2 regions of the Rhizobium sp. BE258 genome follow, and region 1 is predicted to be linked to the other one. Evidence: riboswitches for the same ligand, from Rfam matches in the RefSeq annotation. Region 1 holds a riboswitch; the other holds the start of a gene.
The links. Region 1 has a riboswitch for S-adenosylmethionine ahead of J2X43_RS08295 (O-succinylhomoserine sulfhydrylase). Riboswitches for the same ligand answer to the same signal wherever they lie in the genome.
Positions count from the first base shown of each region.

Region 1 (8,500 bases):
GTTATTCTCAAAGGCGCGGAGGCGATACCTTGAATATCATTCGCCTCCCGGTACATAGGCCGAGAACGCCTGTGAATTAACCTCTGCCAAATTTCGACTTTGACTTTTCAAAGTGACTGCCGCTTACTCCACTAAGGGTGGTAGAGGGCTTAAAGTCGTGCGTTGTCTTCGGGTTGCTGCGTGTATCTGGTTTTCGTTGCTTTCATCCCTGGCGTGGTCGGCCGATATTCAGATCGAAAAGCTGAAGGATGAGATCTCGCTTATCTCCGTCGTCGGGGAGTTTGTTGAAGGCGATGACACCCGCTTCAAGAATCTGGCCATTTCGACCGACAGTGCCGTCGTCTTTTTGAGCAGCTCCGGTGGACTTGCCGGCGTCGGTATGGAGATCGGCCGAACAATTTCCATCAAAGGGTTTTCGACAGCGGTAGGGGAAAGCACAATTTGTGCATCATCGTGCGGTCTTGCCTGGCTCGCAGGAAAGAATCGCTTTCTTACTGAAACATCGAAAATCGGCTTTCACGCTGTCTTCGTCGACACCACCGGCCAGCAGGATGTCAGTAGCGCCGGAAATGCCTTAGTCGGATCCTATCTCCAGCAGCTTGGCCTAGGCGCAAAAGCCATCGTCTATGTCACTGACGCGGCACCACAATCAATGCAATGGCTAACGGCTGACGATGCCAAACGCATCGGGCTAGATGTCACCCTTCTGCCCAGCGATAAGCAGGGACAAGCTTCAACGCCAGTTCCTTTCGGAACGAATGGCACGGCGAGCTATGCCCCGACAACAGTGACCGTCACGCCGCAATCTCAGCCTCAGGAGCCGGCATGGAAGTTGTTTGAACACACCGACCTACCGGGCTACGACCTTCCTGACATGCCGTTGAAACTGTTCACTGTCGAAGACTGCAAAATGGAATGTGACGGCAATGACCGCTGCCGGGCGTTCACTTTCAACGAAGTCCACAACGTCTGCTTTCTTAAGGGGATGGCGACCGAGGCGCTGCAGTTTTCCGGCGCAGTATCTGGCTATAAAGGCGATGCGTCAGATATTCGTCGGATAGGCCAGGACTTTGGCCCATCGCTTGAATTTCGCACCAGCAAGAACGTTGAAATCAAGGGTAGGCCGTTTGCAAAGTTCAATGGCTCGACGTTGGACGCGTGCCAAGATCAATGCGTTCTGACCCCTACTTGTCAAGGGTTCAACTATTATCGAAGCGGCATGTGCGTCATGCTCAATATCCGCAAGCCGACACGCGGCAACCTGCTGTCAACCGCAGGGAGCCGGTCAAATTGAATACACCACGAAGATATTTGGAGCGGGTGAAGGGAATCGAACCCTCGTATTCAGCTTGGGAAGCTGCTGCTCTACCATTGAGCTACACCCGCGCAGTGCAAGCCTTCCAACAGATGGGAGGCGGTGTCAAGGCGGTCAGATGCGGAAGTGTTTCGAGAGCTTCAGGCCCTGGGCCTGGTAGTTGGAGCCGAGGCCGGAGCCGTAGAGGCTTTCGGGTTTTTCCAGCATGTGCTCGTAGATCAGGCGGCCGACGATCTGGCCGTCTTCGAGGATGAAGGGGACCTCGTGGCTGCGCACTTCGAGAACGGCGCGGCTGCCGCGACCACCCGCCGGTGCATGGCCGAAGCCCGGGTCGAAGAAGCCGGCATAGTGGACGCGGAATTCGCCAACCAAGGGGTCGAAGGGCGTCATCTCAGCGGCGTAGTGCGGCGGGACATGCACGGCTTCGCGCGAGACGAGGATGTAGAACTCGTCCGGGTCGAGGATCAGCTCGTTGCGGCCGCGGCTATAGAGCGGCTCCCAGAAATCGAAAATGTCGTGCTGGGCCTTCTTGTCGACATCGACGACGGCGGTGTGGTGCTTGCCGCGATAGCCGATCAGGCCTTCCTTGTCGCCTGCGAGATCGATCGACAGGGCAATGCCGCCGCCTGAGACGTTCGGCTTGGCGCTGGCGACCAGCGTCTCGCTGTCATGCAGCGCCTGAAGGTCCGGTTCGCCAAGAATGGAATGGCCGACGCGGAAGCGGATCTGCGACAGGCGCGAGCCGCGGCGCACGACGATCGGGAAGGTACGCGGCGAGATTTCGAGATAGAGCGGGCCGGAATATCCGGCCGGGATCTTGTCGAATTCCTGGGCGTAGTCAGTGATGACGCGGGTGAAGATATCGAGGCGGCCGGTGGAGCTCTTCGGATTGGCGGAGGCCGACATGCCGGCCGGCAGATCCACACGCTCCATCAGGGGAACGATATAGACGCAGCCGGTTTCGAGAACAGCCCCTTCGGAGAGGTCGATGACATGCAGGCTCAGACGATCGAGCTTGTCCGACACCAGATGCGAAGGGCCAGGCATGAAGCTGGCGCGCACCCGGAACGCCTTGGCGCCGAGGCGCAGGTCGAGGCTTGCCGGCTGAATCTGGTCACGGTCAAGTTCCCGTTCGGAGATCAGTCGGCCGGTCTCAAACAACGCAGCAATGGCACGGTCGGCCAAGATTCCAGTTTCGCGAGCCATCATGCTCCATCCATAGTTCGTGGCCGACAAAACCAAATACGGGGAATTGACGCAAGCAGCTAACGGCAGTATTGCAGCTTTATCCCGTGGTGATTTGGCCGGTCGGCTTGCAGCCACGTTAAATAAGTGGCTAAAAAGACCGGGTATGAAACCGGTCTGCTTTTGCGGCCGGTTTTTTTTGTTTTTGAGGTGATGGCATGAGCAAGTCCTGGCGCCCTGCAACCCAACTCGTTCACGGAGGCACTCTGCGCTCGCAATATGGCGAGATGTCGGAGGCAATCTACCTGACGCAAGGCTTCGTCTACGACACGTCGGAGGCGGCCGAGGCCCGCTTCAAGGGCGAGACCGAAGGCTTCATCTACGCCCGCTACGGCAGCCCCACCAACGACATGTTCGAGAAGCGCATGTGCGCACTCGAGGGTGCGGAAGATGCACGCGCCACGGCCTCCGGCATGGCCGCCGTCACCGCTGCAATCCTCTGCCAGCTGAAGGCTGGCGATCATATCGTTGCGGCCCGCGCCCTCTTCGGCTCCTGCCGCTGGGTGGTCGAGACGCTGGCGCCGAAATACGGCATCGAATGCACGCTCGTTGACGGCCGATACCTGGAAAACTGGGAAAAGGCGATCACGCCGAAGACCAAAGTGTTCTTCCTGGAAAGCCCGACCAACCCGACACTCGAGATCGTGGATATCGCCGGCGTTGCCAAGCTCGCCAACCAGGTCGGCGCCAAGGTCGTGGTCGACAACGTCTTTGCGACGCCGCTCTTCCAGAAGCCTCTGGAGCTCGGCGCTCACATCGTCATCTATTCGGCGACCAAGCATATCGACGGCCAGGGCCGCTGCCTCGGCGGCGTCGTGCTCTCCGACAAGGCGTGGATCGACGAGCACCTGCACGACTACTTCCGCCATACTGGCCCGGCCATGTCGCCGTTCAACGCATGGACGCTCCTGAAGGGCATCGAGACGCTGCCGCTGCGTGTGGCCCAGCAGACCAGGAATGCCGCAAAGATTGCCGATTTCCTGGCCGAGCAGAAGCAGGTTGCCCGCGTCATTTATCCCGGCCGCAAGGACCATCCGCAGGCCGACATCATCGCCAAGCAGATGACCGGCGGCTCGACGCTGGTCTGCTTCGAGCTGAAGGGAGGCAAGGAAGCTGCCTTCAAGCTGCAGAACGCACTCGATGTGGTGACGATCTCCAACAATCTCGGCGATACGCGCAGCCTGATCACGCATCCGGCGACGACAACGCACAAGAACCTCTCGGATGAGGCGCGTGCCGAACTCGGCATTTCGGCCGGCACCGTGCGTCTTTCGGCAGGCATCGAAGATACCGACGATCTGCTTGAAGATTTCGCCCAGGCTCTGTCGAAGATCCCGGCTTAAGCAGTAAGCCGCCGGACTTGCCGGTCCGGCGGCCCGCCCCACCTAAAGCTTCAGTCAGCTCTGCTTTATTAGAGTCATTAACTTTGAATGTTAGGATTAACAATCAAAACGGCGTGCAATCGCCTGTATTTGGCTGATGATACGGTGGCATTTCTTGACGGAGCCAATGCCGTATAAGATACGAGTAAGATATCCCGACTAAGGTGTAAGGCATGTACCGGGCCCTCACACGCGATATAGAAGTTGTTGTCGAGCCGTTTTATCTGGAGGAGCAATCCGATCCGGACGACGATCGCTATGTCTGGGGATACCGCATCGTCATCAGCAACAATTCCGGCCTGTCAGTCAAACTCGTCAACCGTTACTGGAACATAACGGACCAGAACGGTGTGGTCGACGAGGTAACGGGACCGGGTGTGGTCGGCGAACAGCCGCGGCTGGAGCCCGGCGATACCTATGAATACTCGTCAGGCTGCCCGCTCGATACGCCATCGGGGCTGATGTTCGGCCACTACCAGATGGAAACGGACGAAGGCGAGCTCTTCGATGTCGAGATACCCGCCTTCTCCCTGGATTCGCCCGGCCTTCTCAGAGTGCTGAACTGACCGTCATTCGGCCGGCTGCAGCTCTGCCGGCTCGAAACGATAGGTGGTCGAGCAGAATTCACAGGTGACGGCGATCTCACCGTTTTCCTGGCTGGCCTCGATCTCCTCCGCCGAAAAGCCCTTCAGAACGCCGCCGATCTTTTCACGCGAACAGCTGCAGCGGTCGTAGACCTGCTTGGCCTCGAAAACCCGCACGCCGCGCTCGTGGAACAGGCGATAGAGCAGCCGCTCGGTTCCGACCAGCGGATCCGTCAGCTCATCGGCGTCGATGGTCTCGACCATGGCGCGGGCTTCTGCCCAGGCGTCATCTTCCTTCAAACCTGTCGCAATTTCATCGCCGTCTCCGCCATGCAGATCCGGCTGGCGCATGCGCTCGGGCGCTTCCGGCAGGAACTGCGCGACAAGCCCCCCTGCCCGCCAGCGATGCCGCGGCTTGCCGCTGCTGTCGCGGTCGAGAAGTTCGGCAGCCGCCAGACGGACGCGCGTCGGGATCTGCTCGGATTGGCGGAAATAGACGCCGGCGATATCCTCGAGCGAGGTACCGTCGAGTTCGACGATGCCCTGATAGGGCTGGCTGAACTTGCCCTGATCGATGGTGAAGGCCAGCACGCCCTTGCCGAGCAGCTGCTCGGGTTCTGTCTGCCCGGCGGCGATCGCCTGATCCAGCAGTGCCTGATCGAAGCGCGCATAGGCGCGTACGTTCTCGGGTGTGGCAAAATCGGCAACAAGCAGGTCGACCGGGCCATCACCCTTGGTCTGCACCGTGAACTTGCCTTCGAATTTCAGCGACGTGCCGAGCAGAACCGTCAGGACCACGACTTCGGCCAGAAGCCGGGCGACGGGTGCGGGATAGTGGTGGCGCTCAAGGATGGCGTCGAGCATCGGGCCGAGCTGGACGGCGCGGCCGCGCACATCCAGGCCTTCGACCTGAAAGGGGACGACGTGATCATCGCCCGCGAAGTGAAGCTCGTTGAGAGCGGCGGCTGTGTCTGCCATGGTCTTACTCCTAGTCGTCAGAGCGGCAGACCAAGCTGTCTTCCCGCTCGCGCGGCCACCAGGCCATCAGGCCGGATGTGGCGTCCAATATGGTTCAGATCGCGCCCAGGCACCATGCAAGAATCGACTTCTGCGCATGAAGACGGTTTTCCGCTTCATCGAAGACCACGGATTGCGGGCCATCGATCACATCGTCCGTCACTTCCTCACCACGATGGGCGGGCAGGCAATGCATGAACAATGCATCCTTGCCTGCTTTCGCCATCAAAGCCTGATTGACCTGATAGGGCTGGAAGACGTTGTGACCGCGAGCCCGATGTTCCTGATTCATGGAGACCCAGGTATCGGTTACCACGCAATCGGCGCCTTCGACCGCACGGTCGGCATCATGGCCAAGCATGATTTCGGCGCCCTCATTGCGGGCCCAGTTCAGATAGTGATCCTTCGGCTCAGAACCAAGGGGTACCGCCATGTTCATGCGATAGCCGAAACGGGCAGCCCCTTCGACCAGCGAATGCAGCACATTGTTGCCGTCACCGGTCCAGGCGATCGTCTTGCCCTTGACCGGGCCGCGATGCTCTTCGAAGGTCATGATATCAGCCATGATCTGGCAGGGATGCGTATCGTCCGTCAGCGCGTTGATGACCGGTACCGTCGCGTGTTCGGCAAGCTCCAGCATGCGGTGATGCTCGGTCGTACGGATCATGATCGCATCAACGTAGCGCGACAGAACCTTGGCGGTATCGCCGATCGTCTCGGCGCGGCCGAGCTGCATCTCGGTGCCCGAGAGGAACAGCGTCTCGCCGCCGAGCTGCCGCATGCCGACATCGAAGGAGACGCGCGTCCGTGTGGAAGGCTTTTCGAAGATCATCGCCAGCATCTTGCCGGCCAGCGGCTTGTCGCCCTTGCCTGCTTTGAACGCCTGCTTGCGCAGCATCGCGTCGTCCATGATGACACGCAGATCGGCAGAGCTCATCGCCGAAAGATCGAGGAAGTGTTTGGGGGAAGCCATGTCGTCCTTACCTGTTTGCCCCGGAAGGCATCTATCCGTTCAAGCCGTCTTCTTGGCCTTCGATGCGCGAATGCTTTCGGCGGCCTGCTCAATGCGGGCGAGACCCTCGCGAGCTTCCTCCGCCGTGACGACCAAAGGCGGCAGCAGACGCACAACGTTGTCGCCGGCGGGCACGCCAAGCAGATGCGCATCGCGGATGGCAGCCAGAAGTTCAGTCGAGGGAACGGCGGCCTTGATACCGAGCAGCAAGCCCTCGCCGCGGATATCCTCGATCACGTCGGGATAGCGGTCCTTGAGCGATGCCAGGCCTTGGCGGAAGACCAGAGCGACGTCACGGACATGCTGGAGGAAGCCTTCGGCAAGGACGATGTCGAGCACAGCGCCGCCGACAGCCATGGCGAGCGGGTTGCCGCCATAGGTCGAGCCGTGGGTACCGGCCTTCATGCCGGACGCAGCTTCCGCCGTTGCCAGGCAGGCGCCGAGCGGGAAGCCGCCACCGATGCCCTTGGCGACAGCCATGATATCAGGGGTGACGCCGGACCACTCATAGGCAAAGAACTTGCCGGTACGGCCGACGCCCGTCTGGACCTCGTCGAGAATGAGCAGCAGCTCCTTCTCGTCGCAGAGCGCACGCAGCGCCTTCATGAACTCCGTGGTCACCGGGCGAATGCCACCCTCGCCCTGAACCGGCTCGATCAGAATGCCTGCGGTCGCATCGGTGATTGCGGCGCGCACAGCGTCGATATCGCCAAAGGGCACCTGGTCGAAGCCAGGGGCCTTGGGGCCGAAACCTTCGAGATACTTCTCTTGCCCGCCGGCAGCGATCGTCGCCAGCGTACGTCCGTGGAAGGCGCCTTCGAAGGTGATGATATGGAAACGCTCGGGATGGCCCTTCGAATACTGATAGCGGCGTGCGGTCTTGATCGCGCATTCCAGGGCTTCCGCGCCGGAATTGGTGAAGAACACCTTGTCGGCGAAAGTCGCCTCCGTCAGCCGCCTGGCGAGTTGCTCCTGACCGGGGATTTCATAGATGTTGGACAGGTGCCAGACCTTGTCGGCCTGTGCCTTTAGGGTATCCACGACATGCGGATTGCTGTGGCCGACCGAGGTCACGGCAACGCCGGCACCGAAATCCAGATATCGTTCGCCGCTTTCGGTAATCAGCCACACGCCCTCACCTCGCTCGAACCGCAATGGGGCACGAGAATAGGTATCATATAGCGGCGCGGCTTCAGCCATGGCGCGGTCTCCTGTCAGCGTTACGGGCAACCGGACTCCGGCTAAAAAACCAGGTCCGAAAAATTAAAAATGCCGCCTTTCGGCGGCGACTGGCACTATTTACTTTTCGCACTGCAATGTCAACAAAACTGCGGCTTTCGTGGCTTCTGAGAGACGCTCAAGCAATGTCGCGTTTTATCAACAGCTAATGTTGCAGAAATGACTCTCAGGGGAAGCAAGTTGGGGAAAACCCCGAATTCGATTCATCCGGATTCCTGCGACTCTTGTCACGGAGTCAGCCTCACACTAGGTTAAAACTCAATTACTAGACTGCATGCGGCGGAACTAGTCACCAAAATTAGTCAAGCGTTTCTTGTGCCGGATTCGTCCGGGGCAAACAGTGAGGGATTCTGCCTTCGCAACGCTTAAACGGCGGAGACACAGGGCATGAACTGGACAGACGAGCGGGTCGAGAAACTCAAGAAACTGTGGTCCGAAGGGCTGAGCGCGAGCCAGATCGCTGCCCAGCTTGGCGGCGTCAGCCGTAACGCCGTTATCGGCAAGGTTCACCGTCTGGCGCTGCCGGGCCGTGCGAAGGCCGGCGGCAACGCCACGGCTGCCCGCGCTCCCAAGCGTACGGCGGCAGCACCCCGCGCCCCAACCTACGCATCGCGTCTGGCGACGACCCGTACGGTCACCCGCCAGCAGGGCGCGACGATGCTGAAGGAAGAGATCGAGATCGACGTCATGGAGGAGATGGAATACC
Region 1 covers NZ_JAVDWL010000002.1:614,511-623,010, forward strand. Annotated here, with positions in the region: gene J2X43_RS08280 (PAN domain-containing protein) at 197-1,294, shown strand; tRNA gene J2X43_RS08285 (tRNA-Gly) at 1,313-1,386, opposite strand; gene J2X43_RS08290 (2'-deoxycytidine 5'-triphosphate deaminase) at 1,430-2,524, opposite strand; SAM riboswitch at 2,598-2,676, shown strand; gene J2X43_RS08295 (O-succinylhomoserine sulfhydrylase) at 2,719-3,903, shown strand; gene apaG (Co2+/Mg2+ efflux protein ApaG) at 4,116-4,508, shown strand; gene J2X43_RS08305 (Hsp33 family molecular chaperone) at 4,512-5,504, opposite strand; gene argF (ornithine carbamoyltransferase) at 5,599-6,516, opposite strand; gene J2X43_RS08315 (aspartate aminotransferase family protein) at 6,556-7,755, opposite strand; gene J2X43_RS08320 (GcrA family cell cycle regulator) at 8,182-8,500, shown strand, end outside.

Region 2 (8,500 bases), on a different contig from region 1:
CCTGCAGCATCAGCGACTTGTTCTCACTCATAGTTCATCTCCAATTCTCAATTCTGCAACGAAATCATAAGCATCGCCACGATAGTGCGAGCGGGTATATTCAACGACGCGCTGATCCTCGAGGCGGGATATCCGCTCGATCAGCAGGGCCGGCGCACCGGCCTTGACGTTCAGCATCGCGGCCGAGGATGGGTCGAGCGTCACTGCCGTCAGCCGCTGCAGCGCCCGCACCGGCTTGTGGCCGTTGGCAGCCAAGGCGTCATAGAGCGAACCCTCGCCGCCCGCCTGTTCGCCGACGAACTTGACCGGAACGACGGCCCGTTCGATCGCCAGCGGCAAACCATCGGCAAGACGAAGACGATCGAGCCGCAACACCGGTTCGTCCTGACCGAGCCCCAGCAGGAAGCTTTCTTCCGGCGATGGCTGATTGATTTGCCGGGAGAGGATTTTCGCCGCCGGAGAGCGGCCGCGCGAACGCATGTCGGCCGAGAAAGACGAGAGCCGCCAGAGCGATTGCTCCATGCGCTCGACACGAGCCGAAACGAAGGTACCGCTGCCGTGTCGCGATTCAAGCGCGCCTGAAGACATCAGCTCGCGATAGGCGGTGCGCACCGTGACACGCCCAAGCTTCAGGGCCTCAGCAAGATCGCGCTCACCGGGAAGCGCAGCGCCTGGCTTCAGCAACCCCTCCTGAACGAGACCCGTCAATGCCAGGGCCAGCCGCTTATAGAGCGGTCCGGTCGAGGCCTCGTCGCGCAGTCCGCGCGCATTCAGCTCTGCTATCAGACTGGTTCTATCCATAGGCGCACATTAGAACCTATTTAGAACCACTCTTCAAGCTGAATCTACGCCGCAAAAAAGAAACCCTCGTGACGGATCACGAGGGTTCGCAAAACCAGCGATCAAATCGAACGCGTCAGTTCTTGGTGAAGATGTAATCCGTTTCCTGGCGCAGAACCTCGCCCGGCCGCAGCACGGCATTCGGGAAGCCCTCGTGATTGATCGCATCCGGCCAGACCTGGGTCTCCAGGCAGAAGCCGGCGAACGGTCCGTACTTGCGGCCGTCCAGACCGGGCACGGCGACATTCAGCTTGAAGCCGGCATAGAACTGCACGCCCGGTTCGGTCGTGCGCACTTCCATCGACACGCCGGAATTGAGGCTGCGGGCCAGCACGGCGGTGCGCTTGGCGACACGCTCCTTCGACAGGCAGAAATTATGATCGTAGAGCGCCTGTTCCGAACCTTCGAAACGCTTCATCGGCGCCATCTCGCGGAAATCGAAAGCCGTGCCACCGACGGAACGCAGCTCGCCGGTCGGGATCTGGCGCTCGTCGGTCGGCAGATAGTGATCGGCCGCGATCATGATGTCGTGGCCGAGCGCGTCGTCTCGGCCGTCCAGATTGAAATAGGCGTGCTGGCAGACATTGGCGAGCGTCGGCTGGTCGGATGTCGATTCATAGACGATCGAGAACTCGCCGTTGCCGTGAACGTGGTAAGTCGCCTGGATCGTACAATTGCCCGGATAGCCGGCGCGGCCATCGGGATCGACGATCTTCAGGACAACGCGATCGACGGCATGCTCGACGATCGTCCAATTGCGCTTGGCAATGTTATCGCTGCCGCCATGCAGATGCGAAACACCCTTTTCGTTGAGCTCCAGCTGGTAAGCCTTGCCGTCCAGCGTGAACTTGCCACCGCCGATGCGATTGGCGCAGCGCCCGGGCGTCGCACCGAAATAGGAGGAGTAGGCCGGATAGTCGGAAAACTTGTCGAAGCCGAGCAGCAGCGGGGCATCGTGGCCGTCGAGCCTGAGATCCTGGATGACAGCGCCCCAGCTCATGATCTTGGCCGTCAGACCGCCGCCTTTGATCTCGACGCGATAGACGGTTTCTCCGTCTTTCGTCGTTCCGAAAACTTCCCGCTTGAGCTCTTCCGCCATTATACCATCGTCCTGAAATCTGTTCGCATCCGGCAGCGAAACTGCCCCCATTTGCCGCGAACCGCAACTGCCAATGCCAAAAAAGAAATGCCGCTGCGGCAAAGGCAGCGGCATAGCATCAACAGTTTGATAAGCCGTCAGATTTTCGTGCCGATCTCGTTGAGGTCGTAGGACGTCGTCTGATAGATTTCATTGATCCAGTTGCCGAAGAGCAGATGTGCATGACTGCGCCAGCGATTTTGCGGCGGCAGCGCCGGATCATTATGCGGGAAGTAGTTGTGCGGCATCTTGATCGGCACGCCGGCATTCACGTCGCGGAAATATTCGTCCGACAGCGACGTCGAATCGTATTCGACATGGTTGAAGATGTAGAGGCGTTTGCTGGCCTCTTCCTGAACCAGACAGACGCCCATCTCGTTTGATTCCATCAGGATCTCGAGACCCTGCGCCTTCTCGATGTCGCCGCGGCGCACTTCCGTCCAGCGCGACACCGGAATCTCGAAATTGTCCGAGAAACCGTTGAGATAGACCGAGGACGGCTTCAGGTTCTTGTGGCGGTAAACGCCGAATGCCTTCTCCTTCAGCTCATGCTTGGGAACGCCGTGGAAGTGGTAGATCGCCGCCATCGCGCCCCAGCAGACGTTCATCGTCGAATGCACGTTGGTGCGCGTCCACTCGAAGATTTCCTGCATCTCGCTCCAATAGTTGACGTCCTCGAAGGGCATCAGCTCGATCGGCGCGCCGGTGATGATGAAGCCGTCGAACTTGCGATGCTTCACCTCTTCCCAGGTCTGGTAGAAGGCCAGCAGATGGTCTTCCGAGGTATTCTTGGCCTTGTGGTTGCCGACCCTGACCAGCGACAGCTCGACCTGTAGCGGCGAGGCGCCGACAAGGCGCGCCATCTGCACTTCGGTCTTGATCTTGTTCGGCATGAGATTGAGAAGCCCGATCTGAAGCGGGCGGATATCCTGGCGGATAGCCACTGTCTCAGTCATCACCCGCACACCCTCCTGAACGAGGGTTTCGAAAGCGGGCAGCGTGTCAGGAATCTTGATGGGCATTGCATTCACTCGATCGAACAGGACAACCGGCAAATAAAAAAACCGGTGGCGAAAAAAGAATCGCTACCGGTCCGCACGCGGCCCTTTAGCGACTTATTTAACGTGGCTGCAAGCCGGCCGGCCAAATCACCACGATCCTCTAGATAGCGCTGACAGCGCCGCGAATCAATCGTGATTCGCAACCTGCACTTTGAGTTAGGTAACTCACGCATTAATGACTGGTAGAATCTGTTGATGGACAGCACGCGCTACCATGTTAATCAGGGATGATGCTGTACAGGAATGCATGATGACGGACGACGCCAAAGGCGGGGCTGTCGGCCAGCGGCAAGATAGGGTCGGATACGATCTCAGCCTCGGCTATCGCCTCAAATTGATGTTTTTAGCCTTCTGGGCTTCGAAAGTGCGCGGCAAGATCCTGTCTCTCGCCGCTATCCTTATGTTCGTCATCTTGGCGACGGCCTACGGTCAGGTCGTTCTCAACCGCTGGAACGCGCCGTTCTATGATTCGCTGCAGCGGCGCGATGTCGGCGAGTTCTTCCATCAGCTTCAGATTTTCGGCCTGATCGCCGGCTCCCTGCTGCTTCTCAATGTCGGCCAGGCCTGGCTGAACCAGATGACGGCGCTCTATATGCGCGAGGGCCTGACCCGCGATCTGGTCGATCAATGGCTGAAGCACAAGCGGGCCCTGCGGCTCGCCTCGAGCGGGCTGATCGGCGTCAATCCGGACCAGCGCCTGCACGAGGATGCCCGCAACCTGGCCGAAAGCACCACCGGCCTGGTTCTCGGCCTCATACAGTCGACGATCCTGCTCGTCAGCTTCATCGGCGTGCTCTGGGAACTGTCGAGCGGCTTCGTCTTCCACTTCCGCACCTATTCCTTCGCCATCCCCGGCTACATGGTCTGGGCCGCCGTCTTCTATGCCGCGTCGGCGTCGATCCTAAGCCAGATCGTCGGCCGAAAGCTGGTGCCGATCAACGCCGAGCGCTTCTCCAAGGAAGCCGAACTCCGCTTCTCGCTGATGCACGCCAACGAGAATATGCCGGCGATTACCGTCGCCAGAGGCGAGGAAAACGAGCGCCAGCGCATCAACACCGATATCAGCACGGTTCTCGCCGTGCTCAAGCGGCTGACCATGGCCAATACCAACCTGACCTGGGTTTCCGCCGGTTACGGCTGGCTGGTCATCGTCATCCCGATCATTGTCGCCGCTCCCGCCTATTTCTCCGGCGGCCTGACTTTCGGCGAACTGATGATGTCGGTCGGCGCCTTCAACCAGGTCAACACGGCGCTGCGCTGGTATGTCGCCAATTTCGGCCCGATCGCCGAATGGCGCGCGACGCTCAACCGCGTCACCGATTTCCGCCATGCGCTTGAGCACATGGATGAACCGCTCAATCCGAAGAATGTCATCGCCTACGAGGATACGGCTGCCGACAGGCTTGTGATGAAGAACGTCACCATCGCCGCCAAGCTGGGCGAAGAAGTCGATCAGTGCGGCGGCTTCCGCCTGCACGAGCCCGATGTGACGCTTAAGGCCGGCGAGAAGGTGATGATAAACGGCGATCACAACGTCAATCGGAAGCTTCTCTTCCAGGCGATGGCCGGCCTCTGGCCCTGCGGCAGCGGCACGATGGGCCTGCCGCCCTCCGACGACATCCTGTTCGTACCCCAGGTCGCCTATATCCCCGGCGGTACGCTGCGCGAGGCGCTCTCCTTCCCCGAACCGGCCGGTTCCTACAAGAACGAGGATATCGAGGCCGCTCTGGAGAAAGCCGGGCTGCGTCAGCTGATCAGCCGCCTCGACACGCGGGCGCGCTGGGACAAGGTTCTGGATTCCGACGAGCAGAAGGCCATCGGCTTTGCCCGGCTTCTGCTCGTGCGGCCGCGCTGGGTGGTGTTCGACGAAGTGCTTGAAGGCCTGGAGCCGGAATGGCAGGCGACGCTCACCAACCTGCTGACGGCGCTGCCGGAAACGTCGATGATCTATATCGGCCGCTCGGAGATCTACATGGAGATCCTGAAGCCGAAGGTTCTCCATCTGGAAGCGATCGCCTCCAAGGCAGAAGAACCGCCGCCACCGCCGAAGACCGGCACCGGCCGCCCCGCGGCGGCACCGGTTATCTAGCGAATTACATCGGCTGAACGCCGCTGAGACCGACCGAGACCTGTTTCGAGGAGACGCTGCCGTCGGCGGCCTTTTCGGCGTTGACGATCACCGCCGCGCCCGGCTTCAGATCATCCTTAGTCGCCGTAGCGATGGTGACGACCTGTGTGCCATCAGGGATGGCAATGGTCTTTTCCTTGCCCTGGTAGGTGAGCGTGATCGTCTTGCCGTTGACCGCCTTGACGGCGGTGCTGACGGTCGCGTTGGTCATCTCGGTATTCGGCTTGGCATCCCAGGGGCGGTTACCCTCGCCGGTGCCTTTCATAGATGCCGGGAAGATCATCACCTGCAGCGCGTCATTCGGCCCGCTGCCCTTCGGCATCGAGCCGACGCCAACGAAATCGCCCGGCTTGATGTCATCGACGGCCGCCCGCTGGATGCCGCCAACCCGGAAGCCCGATTGCATGGCGATCGACTGGTCGGTTCCATCGCGGGTCTTGATGGTCAGCACATCGCCGTTGAGGCTCTCGACGATGCCGCGAATGCGGACACGCTGCGTATCGTCGGCCTGGCTGGACTGAACGGCTGAAAAGGTGATGGCTGCGGCGGCGAGCGCCGTCAGAAATGCGGAAGAAAGCTTGCGAGACATATGACTATTCCTTGTCGCCACGATAGCAGGCATATCCCCCGGCTGCCGGAGCGGACTCTAGAGCCGCACCGGGACACCGGCGAATCAAGGAAACGTGAGACTCAGCCTTCGATCTCCTCCCTCAGCATTTCCAGCTCAAGCCATTCCTCTTCCATCTTCGTCACGCTGTCGCGCAGCTTTTCCATCTCGGCGGCAAGCTTGTTGAAGGTCGCCGGATCCTTGGTGAAAAGGTTCGGATCGGCCATCTTCGCTTCGCGCTTGGCAATCTCCGCTTCGGCCTTGGCCATTTCTTTCGGCAGGTTTTCGAGTGCGAACTTCTGCTTGAACGAAAGCTTGCCCTTGCCCTTCGGTGTCTCGGCAGAGGGCGAAGCCTCCGCCTTTACCTTTTCGGCAGCCTTCTCCGCCCTGCGACGCTCATCCAGCGCGCCTTTCCGCTGCGCCATCATGTCGGAATAGCCGCCGGCATATTCGATCCACCGGCCATCGGGCGCATCCGGAACGGCGGGCGCAATCGTAGAGGTCACGGTGCGGTCGAGGAAGTCACGGTCGTGGCTGACGAGAATGACCGTGCCCGGAAAGCCGGCAACGATTTCCTGCAGCAGGTCGAGCGTTTCGATATCGAGGTCGTTGGTCGGCTCGTCGAGGATCAAAAGGTTGGTCGGCCGCGACAGGATCCGCGCCAGCATCAGCCGCGCGCGCTCACCGCCGGAGAGGTTCTTGATCGGCGTCCGTGCCTGCTCCGGCTGGAACAGGAATTCCTTCATGTAGCCGGTCACATGGCGCTGCTCGCCATTGACGAGAAGGTTTTCGCCGCGGCCATCGGTCAGGTAATTGGCGAGCGTGTCGTCGAGGTTGAGTTCCTCGCGCTTCTGGTCGAGCGTTGCGATCTCGAGATTGGTGCCGAGCTTCACGGTGCCGCTGTCGGGCGCCAACTGGCCAGTCAGCATCTTCAGCAGCGTCGTCTTGCCGGCACCGTTCGGGCCGACGAGACCGATGCAATCACCGCGATGCACGCGAATAGAAAACGGCGTGACGATGGGCCGCTCGCCATATGTCTTGGTGATCTTGTCCGCCTCGATCACCAGCTTGCCGGATTCCTGCGCATCCGAAACGCTCGCCTGGACGCTGCCCTGCGGACCCTTGTGGCCGCGATATTGCGAGCGCATGGTCTGCAGCTCACCCAGACGGCGCATGTTGCGCTTTCGGCGCGCGGTAACGCCATAGCGCAGCCAATGCTCTTCACGCTCGATCGCCTTGCCGAGCTTGTGCTGTTCCAGCTCCTCGGCCTCCAACACCTGATCGCGCCAGACTTCGAAATGCCCGAAGCCACGATCCAGACGCCGCGACGTGCCGCGATCGAGCCAAACGGTGGCCGTCGAGACCTTTTCGAGGAAGCGTCGGTCATGCGAGATCAGCATGAGGGCGCTGCGCGTCTTCTGCAGCTCGCCTTCCAGCCATTCGATGGTCGGCAGGTCGAGATGGTTGGTCGGCTCGTCGAGCAGCAGGATATCCGGCTCCGGCGCCATGACGCGGGCAAGTGCTGCGCGGCGGGCTTCGCCGCCGGAAAGGTTCTTCGGGTCCTCCTCGCCGGTGAGACCCAGATGCGACAGCAGATAGGTGACGCGATAGGGGTCGTCACCCGGCCCAAGACCGGCCTCGGCATAGGCCTGCACCGTCGCAAAACTTCCGAAATCAGGAGCTTGCTCAAGATATCGGACCGTCGAGGATGGATGCCGGAACACCTCGCCGGATTGCGCTTCGGCGATGCCGGCAGCGATCTTCAGCAGCGTCGACTTGCCGGAACCGTTGCGGCCGACGAGGCAGATCTTGTCGCCGGGCTCCACCTGCAGGCTTGCGCCCGCCAGCAACGGCGCGCCGCCGAAGCTCAGAAAGATGTCGTCCAGTTTGAGAATGGGAGGCGCCAAGGATCAGACTCCGGAAAGGTCATAGGGGCGGGCAAGGACGATCGCGCGGCCACTGCCGAGCGTGAACCGAACCTTGCCTTCTGCCACATTGGAAATGGTACGCGACGAGCCGAACGGCAAATGGAAATCCGAGAGCGGATAGCGCGCGTTTTCGATGAAGAGACCGCGCAATTCGCTGAAACCGGGAACCGAGAACAGGCTGTTCTTCGGCAGGTCGAGCTCGATGGAACCTGAAAGAAGCGGAACTGCTTCCTCCAGCCCCGAAGTGAGCAACAGGTCGATACCCTGTTCGGCGAGGCTGACGGCATAGAGGAGGTGCTGAAGCGCATGGTCGGACCGCTCACCCGCCAGCGCACCGGCAAGGATCAGCCGTTTCGCGCCACGGGCTATCGCTTCGGAAACAGCGATCTCGCCATCCGTCGAGGCCTTGGCTGCCGGGTATGGCTGCTTCGGCACACCCGGAAACGCGCCTTCGAGATCCGGTGCGGTGGAATCGAAATCACCCACCCAGAGCTCTGGCACGACACCGAGCTCTGCCGCATGCCGCATGCCGCCATCGGCCGCGATGAACCGGCTGCCGGCAATCGCACTGCGCAGCCGCTCTGTCGGCGTCAGCTCGCCGCCGAGCAGGATCGTGAAGGTCGTCTGGGTCATGGGCATTGCCCATAGCGCAAAGGAGGGGTCGAGGGAAAGGGGCGGGGCTTAACCGGGCGTGCCCTTATCGCGCCGTTCGAAGGCTTTTTCATAGCCGTCGATAAAGCGCTCATAGAGCGCGGCGAAGGCATCGACGTCCGTGTTGCTCCAGCCGTCGAGGATTTC
Region 2 covers NZ_JAVDWL010000005.1:279,870-288,369, forward strand. Annotated here, with positions in the region: gene J2X43_RS19660 (SIS domain-containing protein) at 1-31, opposite strand, end outside; gene J2X43_RS19665 (GntR family transcriptional regulator) at 28-801, opposite strand; gene J2X43_RS19670 (aldose epimerase family protein) at 917-1,939, opposite strand; gene metA (homoserine O-succinyltransferase) at 2,077-3,000, opposite strand; SAM riboswitch at 3,066-3,143, opposite strand; gene J2X43_RS19680 (ABC transporter ATP-binding protein/permease) at 3,290-5,128, shown strand; gene J2X43_RS19685 (hypothetical protein) at 5,133-5,756, opposite strand; gene J2X43_RS19690 (ABC-F family ATP-binding cassette domain-containing protein) at 5,858-7,681, opposite strand; gene J2X43_RS19695 (thiamine diphosphokinase) at 7,685-8,341, opposite strand; gene J2X43_RS19700 (MarR family winged helix-turn-helix transcriptional regulator) at 8,384-8,500, opposite strand, start outside.
Region 2: another riboswitch for S-adenosylmethionine. It lies ahead of metA (homoserine O-succinyltransferase); the one in region 1 lies ahead of J2X43_RS08295 (O-succinylhomoserine sulfhydrylase).